Rhizobium sp. N324: one gene and its partner. The protein of the gene in region 1 interacts with the protein of each later gene in a pairwise test. Links are inferred from orthologs where the notes say so. Each region holds a gene or a part of one and is shown in the gene's direction. Other genes may lie near its edges.

Region 1 (8,110 bases):
TCGGTCGAGCATCGCGGTGGCCTCGATGCCTTCCTGCTCAAGGCCAGCGAAACCGAGCTGTCGATGCGCGCGCGCCTGCTGCGCCGCCAGATCGTCAAGAAGACCGCCGAAGCGGCTGTTGCTGCCTAAGCTTCTGCTCTTCTTTCACACGGCTTCGAAAGGCTTGCACGGATGACCTCCGGTCAAGCCTTTTGTTTTGCCTGAGCACTCCAACTGGTGGCATCACCCAGGATAAAAAAATGCTGAAGACCCGCTATACCATTGCCTATGTCGCACTGATGACGCTCGTCGTCGTCGCCTCCAACTTCCTCGTCCAGTTTCCGCTGAACGCCGAAGTCGCCGGCATCAACCTCGCCGACATCCTGACCTGGGGCGCCTTTTCCTATCCGGTCGCCTTCCTGATCACCGATCTGACCAACCGCCAGTTCGGCCCGCAGGCCGCCCGCAAGGTCGTCCTTGCTGGCTTCGTCGTCGGCGTGACGCTGTCCTTCTTCACCTCGGTGCCGCGCATCGCCATTGCCTCCGGCTCGGCCTATCTCGCCGGCCAGCTGCTCGATATCGCCGTCTTCAACCGCCTTCGCCGCCAGGCCTGGTGGCGCGCCCCGCTCGTCGGCTCGCTGATCGGCTCGGCGCTCGATACGGTGATGTTCTTCTCGCTGTCCTTCGCCGCATTTTTCGTCTTCCTCGGCCCGAACGAACCCTTCGCGCTTGAGGCGGCTCCCATCCTCGGCGTCTTCGCGGCTGAGGCGCCGCGCTGGATCTCCTGGGCGCTCGGCGATTTCGCCGTCAAGATGATCGTCGGCCTCGTCATGCTCTTGCCCTATGGCGCGTTGATGAACGTGCTGCGGCCGATGCAGGCCGCCCGCGCCAGCTAAGTTAACTTAAGGACGCCGCCGAGCCGCTCCGGCGGCGATGGCGGGATGCAGAAGGACCTGCGCGGCCAGTTCGTCGATCTCAAGCGATGAATCGAGGCGCAGCACCGGCGCCGTCTGCGTTTCCAGCCACTGCTCATGCGCGGAAAGACTGCGGCGTTCGGGCCCGGCCGTGTCGTAACTTGCCGCCCATTCCAGGAATTGCCCGCTTTTGACTTCCATGTCGCCGCCCGGCCCGATCCTGTCGCCGTATCGGGCGGTCTCCCGCGCCCGGATGCGCGCCATCCGGAGCTCCGGCTCGATCCTGAGGAAGACGATCAGATCGTAAAGCGGCTCGAGCGGCCCGCCCCATTTCAGCGCCGATCCTGATAGAACCCAGCCGCCGGGCCGGCCCGTCTCCTCGAGCAGCAGCTGGATGCGCTGATCGGCATCCCGCGGCATCGTGAACGGCGGATCGGTCGGCAGCCAGAAGAAGTCGTCGGTGTCGAGATGGGCGATATCGAGCCTGTCGGCGAGCGCAAGACCGAGCGATGTCGTGCCGGAACCGGACGCGCCCATGACATGAATGCGCACCATGATCGTCTCCGAAGCAGCTTCCCCGTGCAGCAGGCGGGATAGCCGAGGCATATGACGTCAATTTGACGCCGGTCGCTCAGAGAGCCGGAATTCCAGCATCAGGTTGCGCTGCAGGAGCGAATGATTGTCGTCCGACACCAGGATGATATGGGTGGTGCCGTCGGCGGCCTGGAAGGCGTCGAGCCCTTCCATATTGTCGATCTGAGAGTTGAAGTTGCCTTCGAGCAGCAAGTCGCCGTCGACGACAGCCCCGGGCTTGATATCGGCGCCCCTGACGCGCCGAAGGCGCATGCCGATGCCTTCGGCCATGTTGAAGCGGCGCTCCAGGAGCAGCAAGTCGCCGTTCGGCAGGAAGGCGCCGTCGGTGACGTCGAAGCTGCCGTCGCGGGCGACCGCGAAGCGCCCTTTCAGCGGCCCGCTCAAAATGGCCGCCAGCCGGTTGCCGTCGCTGTCGAGACCACGTTCGGAGACGATGACCACGCCGCCCTTGAGCGGGCTCGATGCGGGCGCCACGGCGATGGTCTCGATGCCGCGGTTCTCGCTCAGCATCTTGCGAGGAATGAGGATCGGCAAAGTAGCGATCGCGCTCGATTCGGCAAAACCCGGATCGGGGTAGACATCGACGCGGTGATCCTGCTCGAAGGAGACCAGGATCCGGTCGCCGTCGAACGCCAGGCCCTCGGCATCCATATGGCCCTTGCCCTCGAAGCTGCGCCCGGCACTGTTCTTCATCGGGGTGATCTCGACATCGGCAAGGCCGGAAAGCCTGCCCTTGACGTCGCGCTCGATACTGCCGGTCAGCCATTGGCCGGTGTCGAGCACCACAACGAAATGTTTTTGATCCTGCCGGAAGCGGATGGAGGAGAGCGAGCCGAACAGCGCTTTGCTGGAAACCATCTCCAGGCCGCCGAGAAATTCCAGCGAGCCGAATGTCGTCTGCGAAGAGCCGATCTTGAAATCGGAGATTTGCCGGCTAATGATCGGCACGTCGCTCGCCCATGCGGGGCAAGCGCCGGCGGCGATACAGAAAGCGATCAACGCCGCACTGCAAAGGCGCTTACCAGCCAAGTTTCCTTCAGCGGCGTCAGCCGGCACGACGGAGCCGGCCGCCGCGCGGCTGGGTCGATTGATCTTCGAACAGAGAGGCGAGCTGTTCGGTCATCGCGCCGGCGAGCTCGTCGGCGTCGACAATCGTCACGGCGCGGCGATAATAGCGCGTCACGTCGTGCCCGATGCCGATCGCCAGCAATTCCACAGGCGAACGGGTCTCGATCTGCTCGATGACGGCGCGCAGGTGCCGTTCGAGATAATTGCCCGGATTGACCGACAGCGTCGAATCGTCGACCGGCGCACCGTCCGAGATCATCATCAGGATGCGGCGCTGCTCGCGACGGGCGAGCAGGCGATTATGCGCCCAGATCAGCGCCTCGCCGTCTATATTTTCCTTGAGCAGCCCCTCGCGCATCATCAGCCCGAGATTGGCGCGTGCCCGCCGCCACGGCGCATCGGCCGATTTGTAGATGATGTGGCGGAGATCATTGAGGCGTCCCGGCGTCTGCGGCTTGCCGCCGGCAAGCCAGCTTTCCCGCGCCTGCCCGCCCTTCCAGGCCTTCGTGGTGAAGCCGAGAATCTCGACCTTGACGCCGCAGCGCTCCAGCGTGCGGGCGAGAATATCGGCGCAGGTGGCCGCAACCGTGATCGGCCGGCCGCGCATCGAGCCGGAATTGTCGATGAGCAGGGTGACGACGGTGTCGCGGAACTGCGTATCGCGCTCCATCTTGAAGGAAAGCGCCTGCATCGGATCGATGATGATGCGCTGCAGCCGGGCCGGATCGAGATAGCCCTCTTCCAGGTCGAAATCCCAGGAGCGGTTCTGCTGTGCCATCAGGCGGCGCTGCAGCCGGTTGGCGAGGCGGCCGACCGCGCCCTGCAGATGCGCCAGCTGCTTGTCGAGGAAGGCGCGCAGGCGCTCCAGTTCGGCGGCGTCGCAGAGTTCCTCGGCGGTGATGATCTCGTCGAATTCTTCGGTAAAGACGTGATAATCGACCTTCTCATTGAAATCCGAGAAAGGCGTGTTCGGACGGCGGGTCTCGCCCGGCGTTTCCGAATCGTCCTCGCCCTCTTCCATCATGTCGTCGTCGGAGATTTCGGCGCCTTCGGTCTCGCCGTCCTCCATCTGCTCGTCGGCGACTTCGCTATCCTCGACGGGGGCGGCATCGGTGCCGGCATCCTCGTCGACCTCGTCCTGATCCTGCTCGTCGCCGCTCGGCTGGTCTTCCTGATCCGACTGGTCATCATTGTCGGCGTCGCTGTCATCGTCGCCGTATTCCTCGGCCATTTCCATGGCCGACAGCATGTTGCGGACGACCTTGGCGAAGGCCTGCTGATCGTTGATCGCGCCCGACAGATTGTCGAGTTCGGCTCCCGCCTTGTCCTCAATAAAGTTGCGCCAGAGGTCGAGCACCTTGCCGGCGGAGGCCGGCGGGCGCTGGCCGGTCAACTTCTCGCGCACCATCATCGCGACGGCTTCGCCGACCGGTGCGTCTTCCTGGCGCTCGATGCCGGTGAAATTCGCCTTGGAATATTTCTCGTCGGTCATGGAGCGCAGGTTCGACGCCATGCCCTCCATGCGCAGCGCGCCGATCGATTCGACGCGCGCCTGCTCGACGACATCGAAGATCGCCCGGGCGTCCGAGCCCTGCGGCGCCATCGTCGCGTGCATCTTCTCGTCATGGCAGGCAAGGCGCAGCGCCATGGAATCGCCGAGCCCGCGGGTGACCGCCAGCTCATGCGCCGTCGGCCGCTTGGAAAGCTCCGGCAGCCGGATGCGCTCGCCGGTCATCCCGGGCCGTTCGTTGGCGAAGGTCACCTCGACATCGCCGTCGCCGGCGACCGAGCGCACGCAGCCGGTTATCGCCCGGCGCAATGGCTCGACGTCGACGGGCGCGCCGGGCTTAGCTTTCGAATTGTCACCGCGAGCTGCCATGATCGGTCGGTCTTAAGCTCCGAGAACGATATTGGCGGCACTTTCCTTCAGCTCGACCCCGAAGGCGCGCTGATAGTGCTCGGCGACCAGCGGGCGCTCCAGTTCGTCGCACTTGTTGAGGAAGGTGACGCGGAAGGCGAAGGCGAGATCGCCGAAGATCTCGGCATTCTCGGCCCAGGTGATGACGGTACGCGGGCTCATGACGGTGGAGAGATCGCCGTTCATGAAGGCGGCGCGCGTCAGGTCGGCGACACGGACCATCTTCGACACGGTCTCGCGGCCTTCCCTGTCCTTGCCGAAGCTCTTCACCTTGGCGGCGACGATGCCCACTTCGTGATCATGCGGCAGATAATTCAGCGTCGTCACGATCGACCAGCGGTCCATCTGCGCCTGGTTGATCTGCTGCGTGCCGTGATAAAGGCCGGTCGTGTCACCGAGGCCGATCGTATTGGCGGTCGCAAACAGGCGGAAGGCCGGGTGCGGCCGGATGACGCGGCTCTGGTCGAGCAGCGTCAGGCGGCCGGAGGATTCCAGCACGCGCTGGATGACGAACATCACATCGGGACGGCCGGCGTCATACTCGTCGAAGACGAGCGCGACATTGTGCTGATAGGCCCAGGGCAGGATGCCGTCCTTGAATTCGGTGATCTGCAGCCCGTCCTTGATGACGATCGCGTCCTTGCCGACCAGATCGATACGGCTGACATGGCTGTCGAGGTTGATGCGCACGCAGGGCCAGTTGAGGCGCGCCGCCACCTGCTCGATATGCGAGGACTTGCCCGTGCCGTGATAGCCGGAGATCATCACGCGGCGGTTATGGGCGAAGCCGGCCAGAATGGCGAGCGTCGTCTCGCGGTCGAACAGGTAATCGGGGTCGAGATCCGGCACATAGGCGTCGCCCTTGCTGTAGGCGGGAACGCGGATGTCGGAATCGATACCGAAGGTCTCGCGGACCGAAACGGTGGTATCGGGCAGTTCTGCTATATCAAGGTCGATCTTGCTCATCATGTCTCCAAGGCGGGTGATGCCACCCAGCCATACTGTCTCAGGCCATGTCGCAACCGTGACGCCGCGATCTAATTCCGCGCCCGTCCAGGTCGGAACGTCGGCGATACTTCTCCGGGACTGAAACGAAACCTCGGCGGGATGATGTCCGCGTGCGAGCATTCTTGAAAGAGTCCCGGACAAGAAACGCCGCGTCCGGAAGGTCGGCGGAGGCGATGTCGGGAAAACGCACAAATATGAGCCGCGTTTGCCTGCGGCCTCAGCCGATTTGGACCATACCCGATTGAAGCCCAAGAGCAAGGACGGGAATTAACAAAAACCGTTCTGCTTCAACAATTGATAGGCCTGGATGACGGCGCGGAAACGCTCTTCCGAGCCGCGGTCGCCGCCATTGGCATCCGGGTGGTGCTTCTTGACCAGTTCCTTGTACCGGCTCTTGATCTCGGCCGACGTCGCATTGGCGTCGAGACCCATCGTATCGAAGGCCTTGCTTTCCAGCGACTTCAGCTTGCGCGCCTGCGGAAAACGCGGCCCGCTGCCCTTGCCGCCTTCCTTGACGAAGCCGAAGGGATCGCGAACGCGGCTATAGGCGCCCGAGCGCACCTCCGAATGCAGCGGGCTATCCTTCGCCGACTTGTTGACGCCGACCGTCCAGGTCGGCCGGTGGCCGGTGATCGCCTCTTTCTGGTAGCGGGCGATCTCGCCGTCCGACAGACCGGAGAAATAATTATAGCCCTTGTTGTAGTCCTTGACGTGCTCGAAGCAGAACAAAAAGAACTGGCCTTCCGCATTGCGTCCGACAGGAGCGCGATGCAAGCCTTTCTTGTCGCAGCCGTCCCACTGACAGGTAGGCGGCGCCTGTTCTGCCTCCGGCTGGCGTTTGCGGCGTGTTCGGATGCTATCGAAGTATTTTGAATCAAGTGTCATGACGGCGCTAATTATGAGGCTGTCGCGACGCGACAACAAGAATTGACAAATGGGTTTGTTGCTGGCTTGGTGGGAACCCTTTTCGCGAAGCAGCAAGACCGGATGATGACCCTGCGAACCCGCATCGAAGAAAAACTCGTCGAAGCCTTCGCGCCGGAGCGCCTGAGCGTCATCGACGAAAGCCATCTGCATGCCGGCCATCAGCCCGATATCACGGGAACCGGCGAAACCCATATGCGGGTGAGAATCGTCTCGGCCAAGTTCGCCGGCCTGTCGCGGCTGGCGCGCCACCGGGCGATCACCGAGCTGTTGAAACCGGAACTCGATGCCGGCCTGCATGCGCTGGCCGTCGAACCGGCAGCACCTGGCGAGCCGACGCGCTGGTAGCAGCGCCTATATGGAGATCGATCACCCGCAATCCAAGTCGGTCAGGCCGGTTTTGCGCCGTCTTCTCCGGCGGGGCGGATGCGCAGCTTGGTGATGCGGTTCTTCTCCCGCTTCATGACGATGAAGCGCTTGCCGTAAAAGGTGAAGGCCTGGCGCTCTTCCGGGATGGTCATCGATTCATGGATGACCAGGCCGGCAATCGTCGTCGCCTCCTCGTCGGGCAGGTGCCAGTCGAGCGCGCGGTTCAAGTCGCGGATCGGCACGCCGCCGTCGACGACGACCGAACCGTCGGCCTCCTGGCGCACGCCCTGGATCTCGATATCGTGCTCGTCGGAAATATCGCCGACGATTTCCTCAAGAATATCCTCCAGCGTGACGATGCCCTGCACCTCGCCATATTCGTCGACGACGACGGCGAAATGCTGCTTGCGGCGCAGGAAGGCGTTGAGCTGATCTTCCAGATTGGTGCTGTCGGGCACGAACCACGGCTTCTGCGCGATTTTGACGATGTCGAGGTTCTGCGGCTCCATGTTCGGCTCGGCAAGCGCGCGCAACAGGTCCTTGGCATGGACGACGCCGATGATGTTGTCGATCGTGCCGCGCCACAAGGGCATGCGCGTATAGGGACTTTCGAGAATGGCGCGCACCACCGCCTCGGGCGGATCGTCGGCGTTGATCGCCCGCATCGCAGTGCGGTGGACCATGATGTCGGAGAGTTCGAGCTCGCCGAGATCGAGCACGCCGCCGAGCCGGTCGCGGTCGGCCTTCACCACCGATCCCTCGCGGTGCAGGAGGTCGACGGCGCCGCGCAGCTCCTCATGCGCCGTCAGCATCGATACCTCCCGCGAGAGATTGATGCCAAACAGGGCCAGGATCCGCCGGACGATCGCATTGACGAAGGAGGAGATCGGGCCGACGACGAGAACGAAGAGCCTGGCCGGCATGGCGATGGCAAGCGCGAAGCGGTCGGGTGTCGAAATCGCCCAGCTCTTCGGCAGCACTTCGGCGAAGATGACCAGGATGACGGTCATGGCGAGCGTCGCCAGCGCCACGCCGGAACTGCCGAACAGCCCGAGGAACAGGCTGGTGGCGATCGACGACGACAGGATATTGGCGAGATTGTTGCCGATCAGCAGCGCGCCGATCAGCCGGTCGCGCCGCTCGATCAGCTGCCGGACGAGGCCGGCGCGTTCGTCACCGTTGACTTCAAGCGTATGGATACGGCTGCGCGAAACCGCGGTCAGCGCGGTTTCCGAGCCGGAAAAGAAGGCGGACATCAGCACGAGCGCCGTGATCGAAAGGATCTCCGGCCAATATGTCGCAAGAAATGCCAGAGCGCCTTCGACGGTCATCAGGG
Region 2 (6,582 bases), 3.7 Mb from region 1 along the record:
CCACCATAAGAAATCCGGGCGGCGGCAATCCGCGCAAGAGCACCGGACCATCGTGGAAACACGCAAGGGGACAAAAACAAATCGCGCCGGCCCTGGAAAAGGGAATGCGTTTTCGCGCGCGGAGGCGCATTCGCCGCCATAATCGTGCCGCGACGGCAAATACTGGAGGGGGCTTGCATCGATTTTTCGAGCGTGCACGCTATTTCCATGACGCACGCAATTCCGGCATGGCGGCCCCTGTGGTCCCGGTGCCGGCGGATTTTCTGCGTGCGCAGGCCTCCCGCCGAGGTTTGCGCCATTTTCAACGGTGTTAACGAAGGGGACTTTCCATGCTGAAGAAACTCGCACTCGCCGTCTCGCTCTCCGCCTTCGCGGCGGGTGCGGCCCATGCCGCGGATGTCGTCGTCTCGTCGAAGATCGACACGGAGGGCACGCTGCTCGGCAATGTCATCGCACTTGCGCTCGAAGCCAACGGCATCAAGACGCAGGACCGCATCGCGCTCGGGGCCACGCCGGTCGTGCGCAAGGCGATCACTGCAGGTGAAATCGACATCTATCCCGAATATACCGGCAATGCCGGCTTCTTCTTCAACAAGGCCGATGACGCCGCCTGGAAGAATATCGACCAAGGTTATGAACTGGCGAAGAAGCTCGATTACGATGCCAACAAGATCGTCTGGCTGACGCCGTCGCCGGCTAACAACACCTGGGCGCTCGCCGTGCGCAACGACGTCGCCGAGCCGAACAAGCTGAAGAGCCTCACCGACTTCGGCAAGTGGGTTGCCGGCGGCGGCAGCGCCAAGCTTGCGGCGTCTTCCGAATTCGTCAATTCGGCCGGCGCGCTTCCCGCCTTCCAGACCACCTACGGTTTCCAGCTGAAGCCCGACCAGATGGTCGTGCTCTCCGGCGGCGACACGGCGGCGACGATCAAGGCGGCAGCAGACCAGACGAACGGCGTCAACACCGCCATGGTCTACGGCACGGACGGCGCGATCGAAGCGGCCGAACTGACGGTTCTCGAAGACGACAAGAACGTGCAGCAGGTCTATGCACCGACGCCGATCATCCGCGAAGAGGTGCTGAAGGCCAATCCGAAGATCGAGGAAGTGCTTTCGCCGATCTTCAAGAGCCTGACCGCCGACGAGTTGCGCAAGCTCAACGCCAAGATCCAGGTCGATGGCGAGCCGGCGAAATCCGTCGCAGAAGCCTATCTCAAGGAAAAAGGCTTCCTGAAATAATCATCGCTCGCTCCGCCCGACTGCGGGCGGAGCCTCCCTTTGCTGATAGGGTTGGCCGGACGGGACTGGTCAGACAGGGTTGATTTGATGGAAGAAACCTCAGCGGTCCGCAGGCTGGACCGGCTCGGCGTGGTTCTGGTGGCGGGCGGCATTGCGGCGACGGCATTGATGCCCTTCATCTACGTCAAGGCGAACCGCATTGCCGCCGGCAAGCCGATGCTGCTGACGCAGCTTCTTCCCCAGCCCTCCGTCGTCATCCTGACCGCGCTTCTCATTCTCACCGGCTTCGCCGCGCTGTTTCTCCGCAGCGCAATGGCGCGGCTCGTCATCGCCACAATCTGCCTCGCGGCGCTGGTCGTTGCGATCGGCCTCACCTCGACTGCGGCGACGCCGCCCGGCAGCACCGTGGCGCGCATGACGCCCGGCGGCGGTTTCTGGGTGCTGTTTGCGGTGATCGGGCTCGTCATCTCCGATGCGCTGGTGAAGATAAGGCTGGCGCCGTGGATGCGGGTCGCAGCGCTTGCGGCCTATACGGCGCTGCTCTTCATCTCGCTGTCTTCAGGCCTGCTCGACAGCCTGTCGATCATGAAGGAATTTTCGACGCGGGCGCCGCAGTTCGAGACCGAGGCACTCTCGCATCTGCTGCTCGCCTTCGGCTCGCTTGCCATTGCCATCATCCTCGGCCTGCCGCTCGGCATCCTCTGCTTCTGGGTGCCGAAGCTGCGGGCGATCGTGCTGCAGGGCTTGAGCCTGATCCAGACCATCCCGAGCCTGGCGCTCTTCGGCCTCTTGATGCTGCCGCTCGGTTATCTCGCCACCCATGTGCCGCTGGCATCAGCGATCGGCATTCGCGGCATCGGCACGGCGCCTGCCTTGATCGCACTTGTGCTCTATTCGCTGCTGCCGATCGTCGCCAATACCGTCGTCGGCCTGCAGGGCGTCGATCCTTCGGTGCGCGATGCGGCGGCCGGCATGGGGCTGACGCGCCGGCAGATCCTCACCGGCATCGACATGCCGCTCGCCTTTCCCGTCATCCTCACCGGCATCCGCATCGTGCTGGTGCAGGCGATCGGCATGGTGACGATCGCGGCGCTGATCGGCGGCGGCGGCTTCGGCATCTTCATCTTCCAGGGCCTCGGCCAGACGGCCATGGATCTCGTCCTGCTCGGCGCCGTGCCGACCGTCTTCTTCGCCTTTTCATCGGCCGTCATCCTCGATGCGGTCATCGACAGCATTCGGGGATCCGCCGCATGAGCATGATCGAGATCAGCAACGTCACCAAGCGCTATGGCGCCGCCACCGTCGTCGACAATGTCTCGATGCAGGTCGAAAAGGGTGAGATCACCGTCATCGTCGGCACGTCGGGCTCCGGCAAATCGACGCTGATGCGGATGATCAACCGGCTGGTGCCGATCACCGAGGGCCAGATCTTCGTCGGCGGGCAGAACGTCATGGACGTCGAGGTGACCGAGCTTCGCCGCCGGATCGGCTACGCCATCCAGGGGCACGGCCTTTTCCCGCACCGCACCGTGGCGCAGAATATCGCCACCGTGCCGCAGCTTCTCGATTGGGATTCCGCACGTATTTCCAGGCGCGTCGAGGAACTGCTCGGGCTGTTCAATCTCGATCCGGCAAACTTCGCCGACAAATATCCGCACCAACTGTCCGGCGGCCAGCAGCAGCGCGTCGGGGTCGCCCGGGCGCTGGCGGCAGAACCGGAACTGCTGTTGATGGACGAACCCTTCGGGGCGCTCGATCCCGTCATCCGCGGCAAAGCACAGGACGACCTGCTGGCGATCCAGAAACAGTTCGGCACCACCATCATTCTCGTCACCCACGACATGGACGAGGCCTTCCATCTCGGCAACCAGATCGCTGTGATGAGCGAGGGCCGGCTGCTGCAATGCTCGACCCCGGAAAAGATCCTCACCGAACCCGCCGATCCCTTCGTCCAGCAATTGACCGGCACCTCCGACCGGGCGCTGAAGCTGATGTCGCTGCTGCCGCTGAAGGAGAGCATGGAACCGGCCAAGAGCGGGCTTGCCTATGCCCTGCCGCAGTCGCTCAGCCTGCGCGACGCGCTCGCCGAAATGATCTGGCAGGGGGTCGACGAGGCGGCGGTGCAGGATGGCGAAAAGGCGCCGGTGGGATCGATTTCGGTGACGCGGCTGCTCGAACTGGGCCGCAAGGCATGAAACTCCTCGTCGCCAATCTCTTCCGCCTGGCGGCGCTCGCCCTGCTGTTGATCCTGCTGTTCAGGACCGAGTGGCTTTCCTTCCTGCTGACGCCGCTGACCAGCAACAATGCGCCGGCCGTCTATACGCAGAACAGCCTTGCCTCGCTCGCCGCCGGCCATCTGCAGCTCGTCATCGGATCGATCGTCTGCAGCGCCGTGCTCGCCGTGCTCGGCGGCATCTTCGTCACCCGCGAAAGCGGCGCGGATTTCCTGCCGCTGTCGCGGGCGATTGCCAATGCCGGGCAGACCTTTCCGCCGGTCGCGGTGCTGGCGCTCGCCGTGCCCGCCACCGGCTTCGGCGCCATGCCGACGCTGATCGCGCTGTTTCTCTACGGCCTGCTGCCGATCTTCGAAAACACCGTCGCCGGCCTCAAACAGGTGTCGCCGCAGGTGCTCGATGCCGCCGACGGCATGGGCATGAGTGCCACGCAGCGGCTGTTGCGCGTCGAACTGCCGCTCGCCCTGCCGCTGATCCTCGAAGGACTGAAGGTCGCCACCGTCATCAATATCGGCACGGCGACGATCGGCTCGACGGTGGCGGCAAAGGGCCTCGGCGAGGTGATCATCGCCGGGCTGATTTCCGACAATACCGCCTTCATCCTGCAGGGCGGGCTGATCGTCGGCCTGATGGCGGTGCTGATCTATGATGCCATGGGCCTTGTCGAAGCGGCGATCACCCGAAGAATCGGCTTGCGCCCGGCGTGAAAGGACCGCTACCAAGACTGCTGTGACCGAAAGAATGGGAGGCAGAATTGGCAAAGATGATCCACTCGATGATCCGCGTTCTCGACGAGGCGCGCTCGGTCGCATTCTACAGCAAGGCCTTCGGCCTTTCGGTCGCCGACCGCGTCGATTTCGAAACCTTCACGCTGATCTATCTCAGCAATGCAGAGACCGGCTTCGAACTGGAGCTGACGGTCAACAAGGGCCGGAGCGAACCCTACGATCTGGGCAATGCCTACGGCCATCTCGCCGTCTCCGTCGAGGAGGTGACCGTCGAGCGTGAACGGCTGTCGAAGCTGGGGCTGAAGCCGGGTCAGCTGGTGGAACTCAACCGCGACGGCAAACTCTTCGGCCTGTTCTTCTTCGTCACCGATCCCGACGGCTACAAGATCGAAGTGCTGCAGCGTCACGGCCGGTTTCTCTAGGAATATTTGATGATCGAAAAGACCGAGCTCAATTCCGGCTGGACGCTTCACTGCAACGATACAGGAAGACCGGGCCTGCCTGATACGATCCCCGCGACGGTGCCGGGCTGCGTGCACCTCGACCTTCTCGCCAGCCGGCTGATCCCCGATCCCTATATCGACGTCAACGAGATCACCAACGACTGGATCGGCAAGACCGACTGGACCTATCGCTGCACGTTCGAGGCCGTGCCTGATGATGGCAGGGTGCAGGAACTCGTCTTCGACGGGCTCGATACGGTCGCAGTGATTGCGCTGAACGGCGAAGAGGTCGGCCGCAGCTTCAACATGCATCGCACCTATCGTTTCGATGTTTCCGGGCTTCTGAAAACAGGCGCCAACGAACTCACCGTCAGCTTCCGCTCCGCCTACGCCTATGGCGCGGAGATGGAAAAACACTACGGCTACCGGCCCAACAATTATCCGGGACCGGGCAATCTGATGCGCAAGATGGCCTGCAACTTCGGCTGGGACTGGGGGCCGACGCTGGTGACGGCGGGCCTGTGGAAACCGGTCAGGCTGGAAAGCTGGGATCGGGCGCGGCTTGCCGAGACAAGGGTTTCGGCAACGCTTGCCGGTGGCGACGGGCTGGTGAAGATCCATGCGAAGGTGGCGCGTCATGGCGAGGTGAAGCCGTGCCGGCTGGTCGCGACGCTCGGCGGCGTGACGACGACGGTTGCGATCGGCGCCGGAGAAGACATAGCCGCCTTCGAGCTTCGCCTGCCCTCGCCAAAACTCTGGTGGCCGCATCATCTCGGCGCCCAGCCGCTCTATCCCCTGACGCTCGAACTGATCGACGATGCCGGCGGCGATCCGCTCGACACCTATCAGCGGGAACTCGGTTTCCGTTCGCTGAGGCTCGACACCGCAGCTGACGCGCATGGCTCGGCCTTCACCTTCGTCATCAACGACGTGCCGCTGTTCATCGCCGGCGCGAACTGGATTCCCGACGATTGTTTCCCCTCGCGGGTGACGGCCGAGCGCTACGCCGCGCGGATCGAGGAGGCGAAGGCCGCCAATATCCACATGCTGCGCGTCTGGGGCGGCGGTATCTTCGAGCGCGACGAATTCTACGAGGCCTGCGACCGCATGGGCATGCTGGTCTGGCAGGATTTCCTCTTTGCCTGCGCCGCCTATCCCGAGGAGGAGCCGCTGAAGAGTGAGGTCGAGGCCGAAGTGCGCGACAACGTCGTGCGGCTGATGCCGCATGCCTCGCTGGTTCTCTGGAACGGCAACAACGAAAACATCTGGGGCTTCGACGAATGGGGCTGGCGGCCGATCATCAAGGCCGGCGAGACGTGGGGGCTCGGCTATTATCTCGACCTGCTGCCGCGGCTCTGTGCCGAGCTCGATCCCGACCGGCCCTATTATCCGGGCAGCCCCTATTCCGGTTCGATGGAGATCGAGGCCAATGCCGACGCCCATGGCTGCAAACATATCTGGGACGTGTGGAACGATGTCGGTTACGAGGTCTACCGCGACCATATCCCGCGCTTCTGCTCCGAATTCGGCTGGCAGGCGCCGGCCGCCTGGGCGACGATCGAAGAAAGCGTGCATGACGCGCCGCTGACGCCGCAATCGAACGGCGTCTTCCATCATCAGAAGGCGACGCAGGGTAATGACAAGCTGATCCGCGGTCTCGCCGGCCATCTGCCGGAGCCGAAGACGATGGACGACTGGCACTTCGCCACCCAGCTCAACCAGGCCCGCGCCATCCGCTTCGCCGTCGAGCACATGCGCTCGCACCGTGATATCTGCAAGGGTGCGGTGGTCTGGCAGTTCAACGATTGCTGGCCGGTGACCTCGTGGGCGGCGCTTGATTCGGCCGGGCGCCGCAAGCCGCTCTGGTATGCGCTGAAGGCCGCCTATGATCCCCGCCTGCTGACGATCCAGCCGCGCGACGGCGGACTGGCAGCAGTGG

What was found. Proteins that work in one complex are often made in the same cells at the same time.
Region 2: the proteins of AMK05_RS20575 (region 1) and AMK05_RS02620 interact in binary tests that used the Escherichia coli proteins (3 or more experiments, as listed by UniProt). The link is inferred for Rhizobium sp. N324 from one-to-one orthologs.

Annotation. Positions count from the first base shown.
Region 1 is NZ_CP013630.1:4,268,586-4,276,695, forward strand. The notes cover bases 5,289-8,110. They hold AMK05_RS20575 (BolA family protein), read left to right. Parts: upstream 5,289-6,468; coding sequence 6,469-6,753; downstream 6,754-8,110. Other genes in these bases: cobS (cobaltochelatase subunit CobS), read right to left, coding at 5,289-5,439; AMK05_RS20570 (J domain-containing protein), read right to left, coding at 5,749-6,366; AMK05_RS20580 (HlyC/CorC family transporter), read right to left, coding at 6,795-8,105; aroB (3-dehydroquinate synthase), read right to left, coding at 8,105-8,110. Outside these bases: rpmB (50S ribosomal protein L28), read left to right, coding at 1-129; AMK05_RS20545 (VUT family protein), read left to right, coding at 240-875; AMK05_RS20550 (ATP-binding protein), read right to left, coding at 882-1,448; AMK05_RS20555 (esterase-like activity of phytase family protein), read right to left, coding at 1,506-2,516; cobaltochelatase subunit CobT, read right to left, coding at 2,533-4,434; more of cobS, read right to left, coding at 4,447-5,288. UniProt on the Escherichia coli protein: Transcriptional regulator that plays an important role in general stress response. Has many effects on cell morphology, cell growth and cell division. Acts by regulating the transcription of many genes, including dacA (PBP-5), dacC (PBP-6), ampC and mreB.
Region 2 is NZ_CP013630.1:528,623-535,204, reverse strand. What follows is about bases 560-3,408. They hold AMK05_RS02620 (ABC transporter permease), read left to right. Parts: upstream 560-1,325; coding sequence 1,326-2,492; downstream 2,493-3,408. Other genes in these bases: AMK05_RS02615 (ABC transporter ATP-binding protein), read left to right, coding at 2,489-3,408; osmF (glycine betaine ABC transporter substrate-binding protein OsmF), read left to right, coding at 560-1,238. Also shown: more of osmF, read left to right, coding at 330-559; more of AMK05_RS02615, read left to right, coding at 3,409-3,433; AMK05_RS02610 (ABC transporter permease), read left to right, coding at 3,430-4,179; AMK05_RS02605 (VOC family protein), read left to right, coding at 4,227-4,622; AMK05_RS02600 (glycoside hydrolase family 2 protein), read left to right, coding at 4,632-6,582.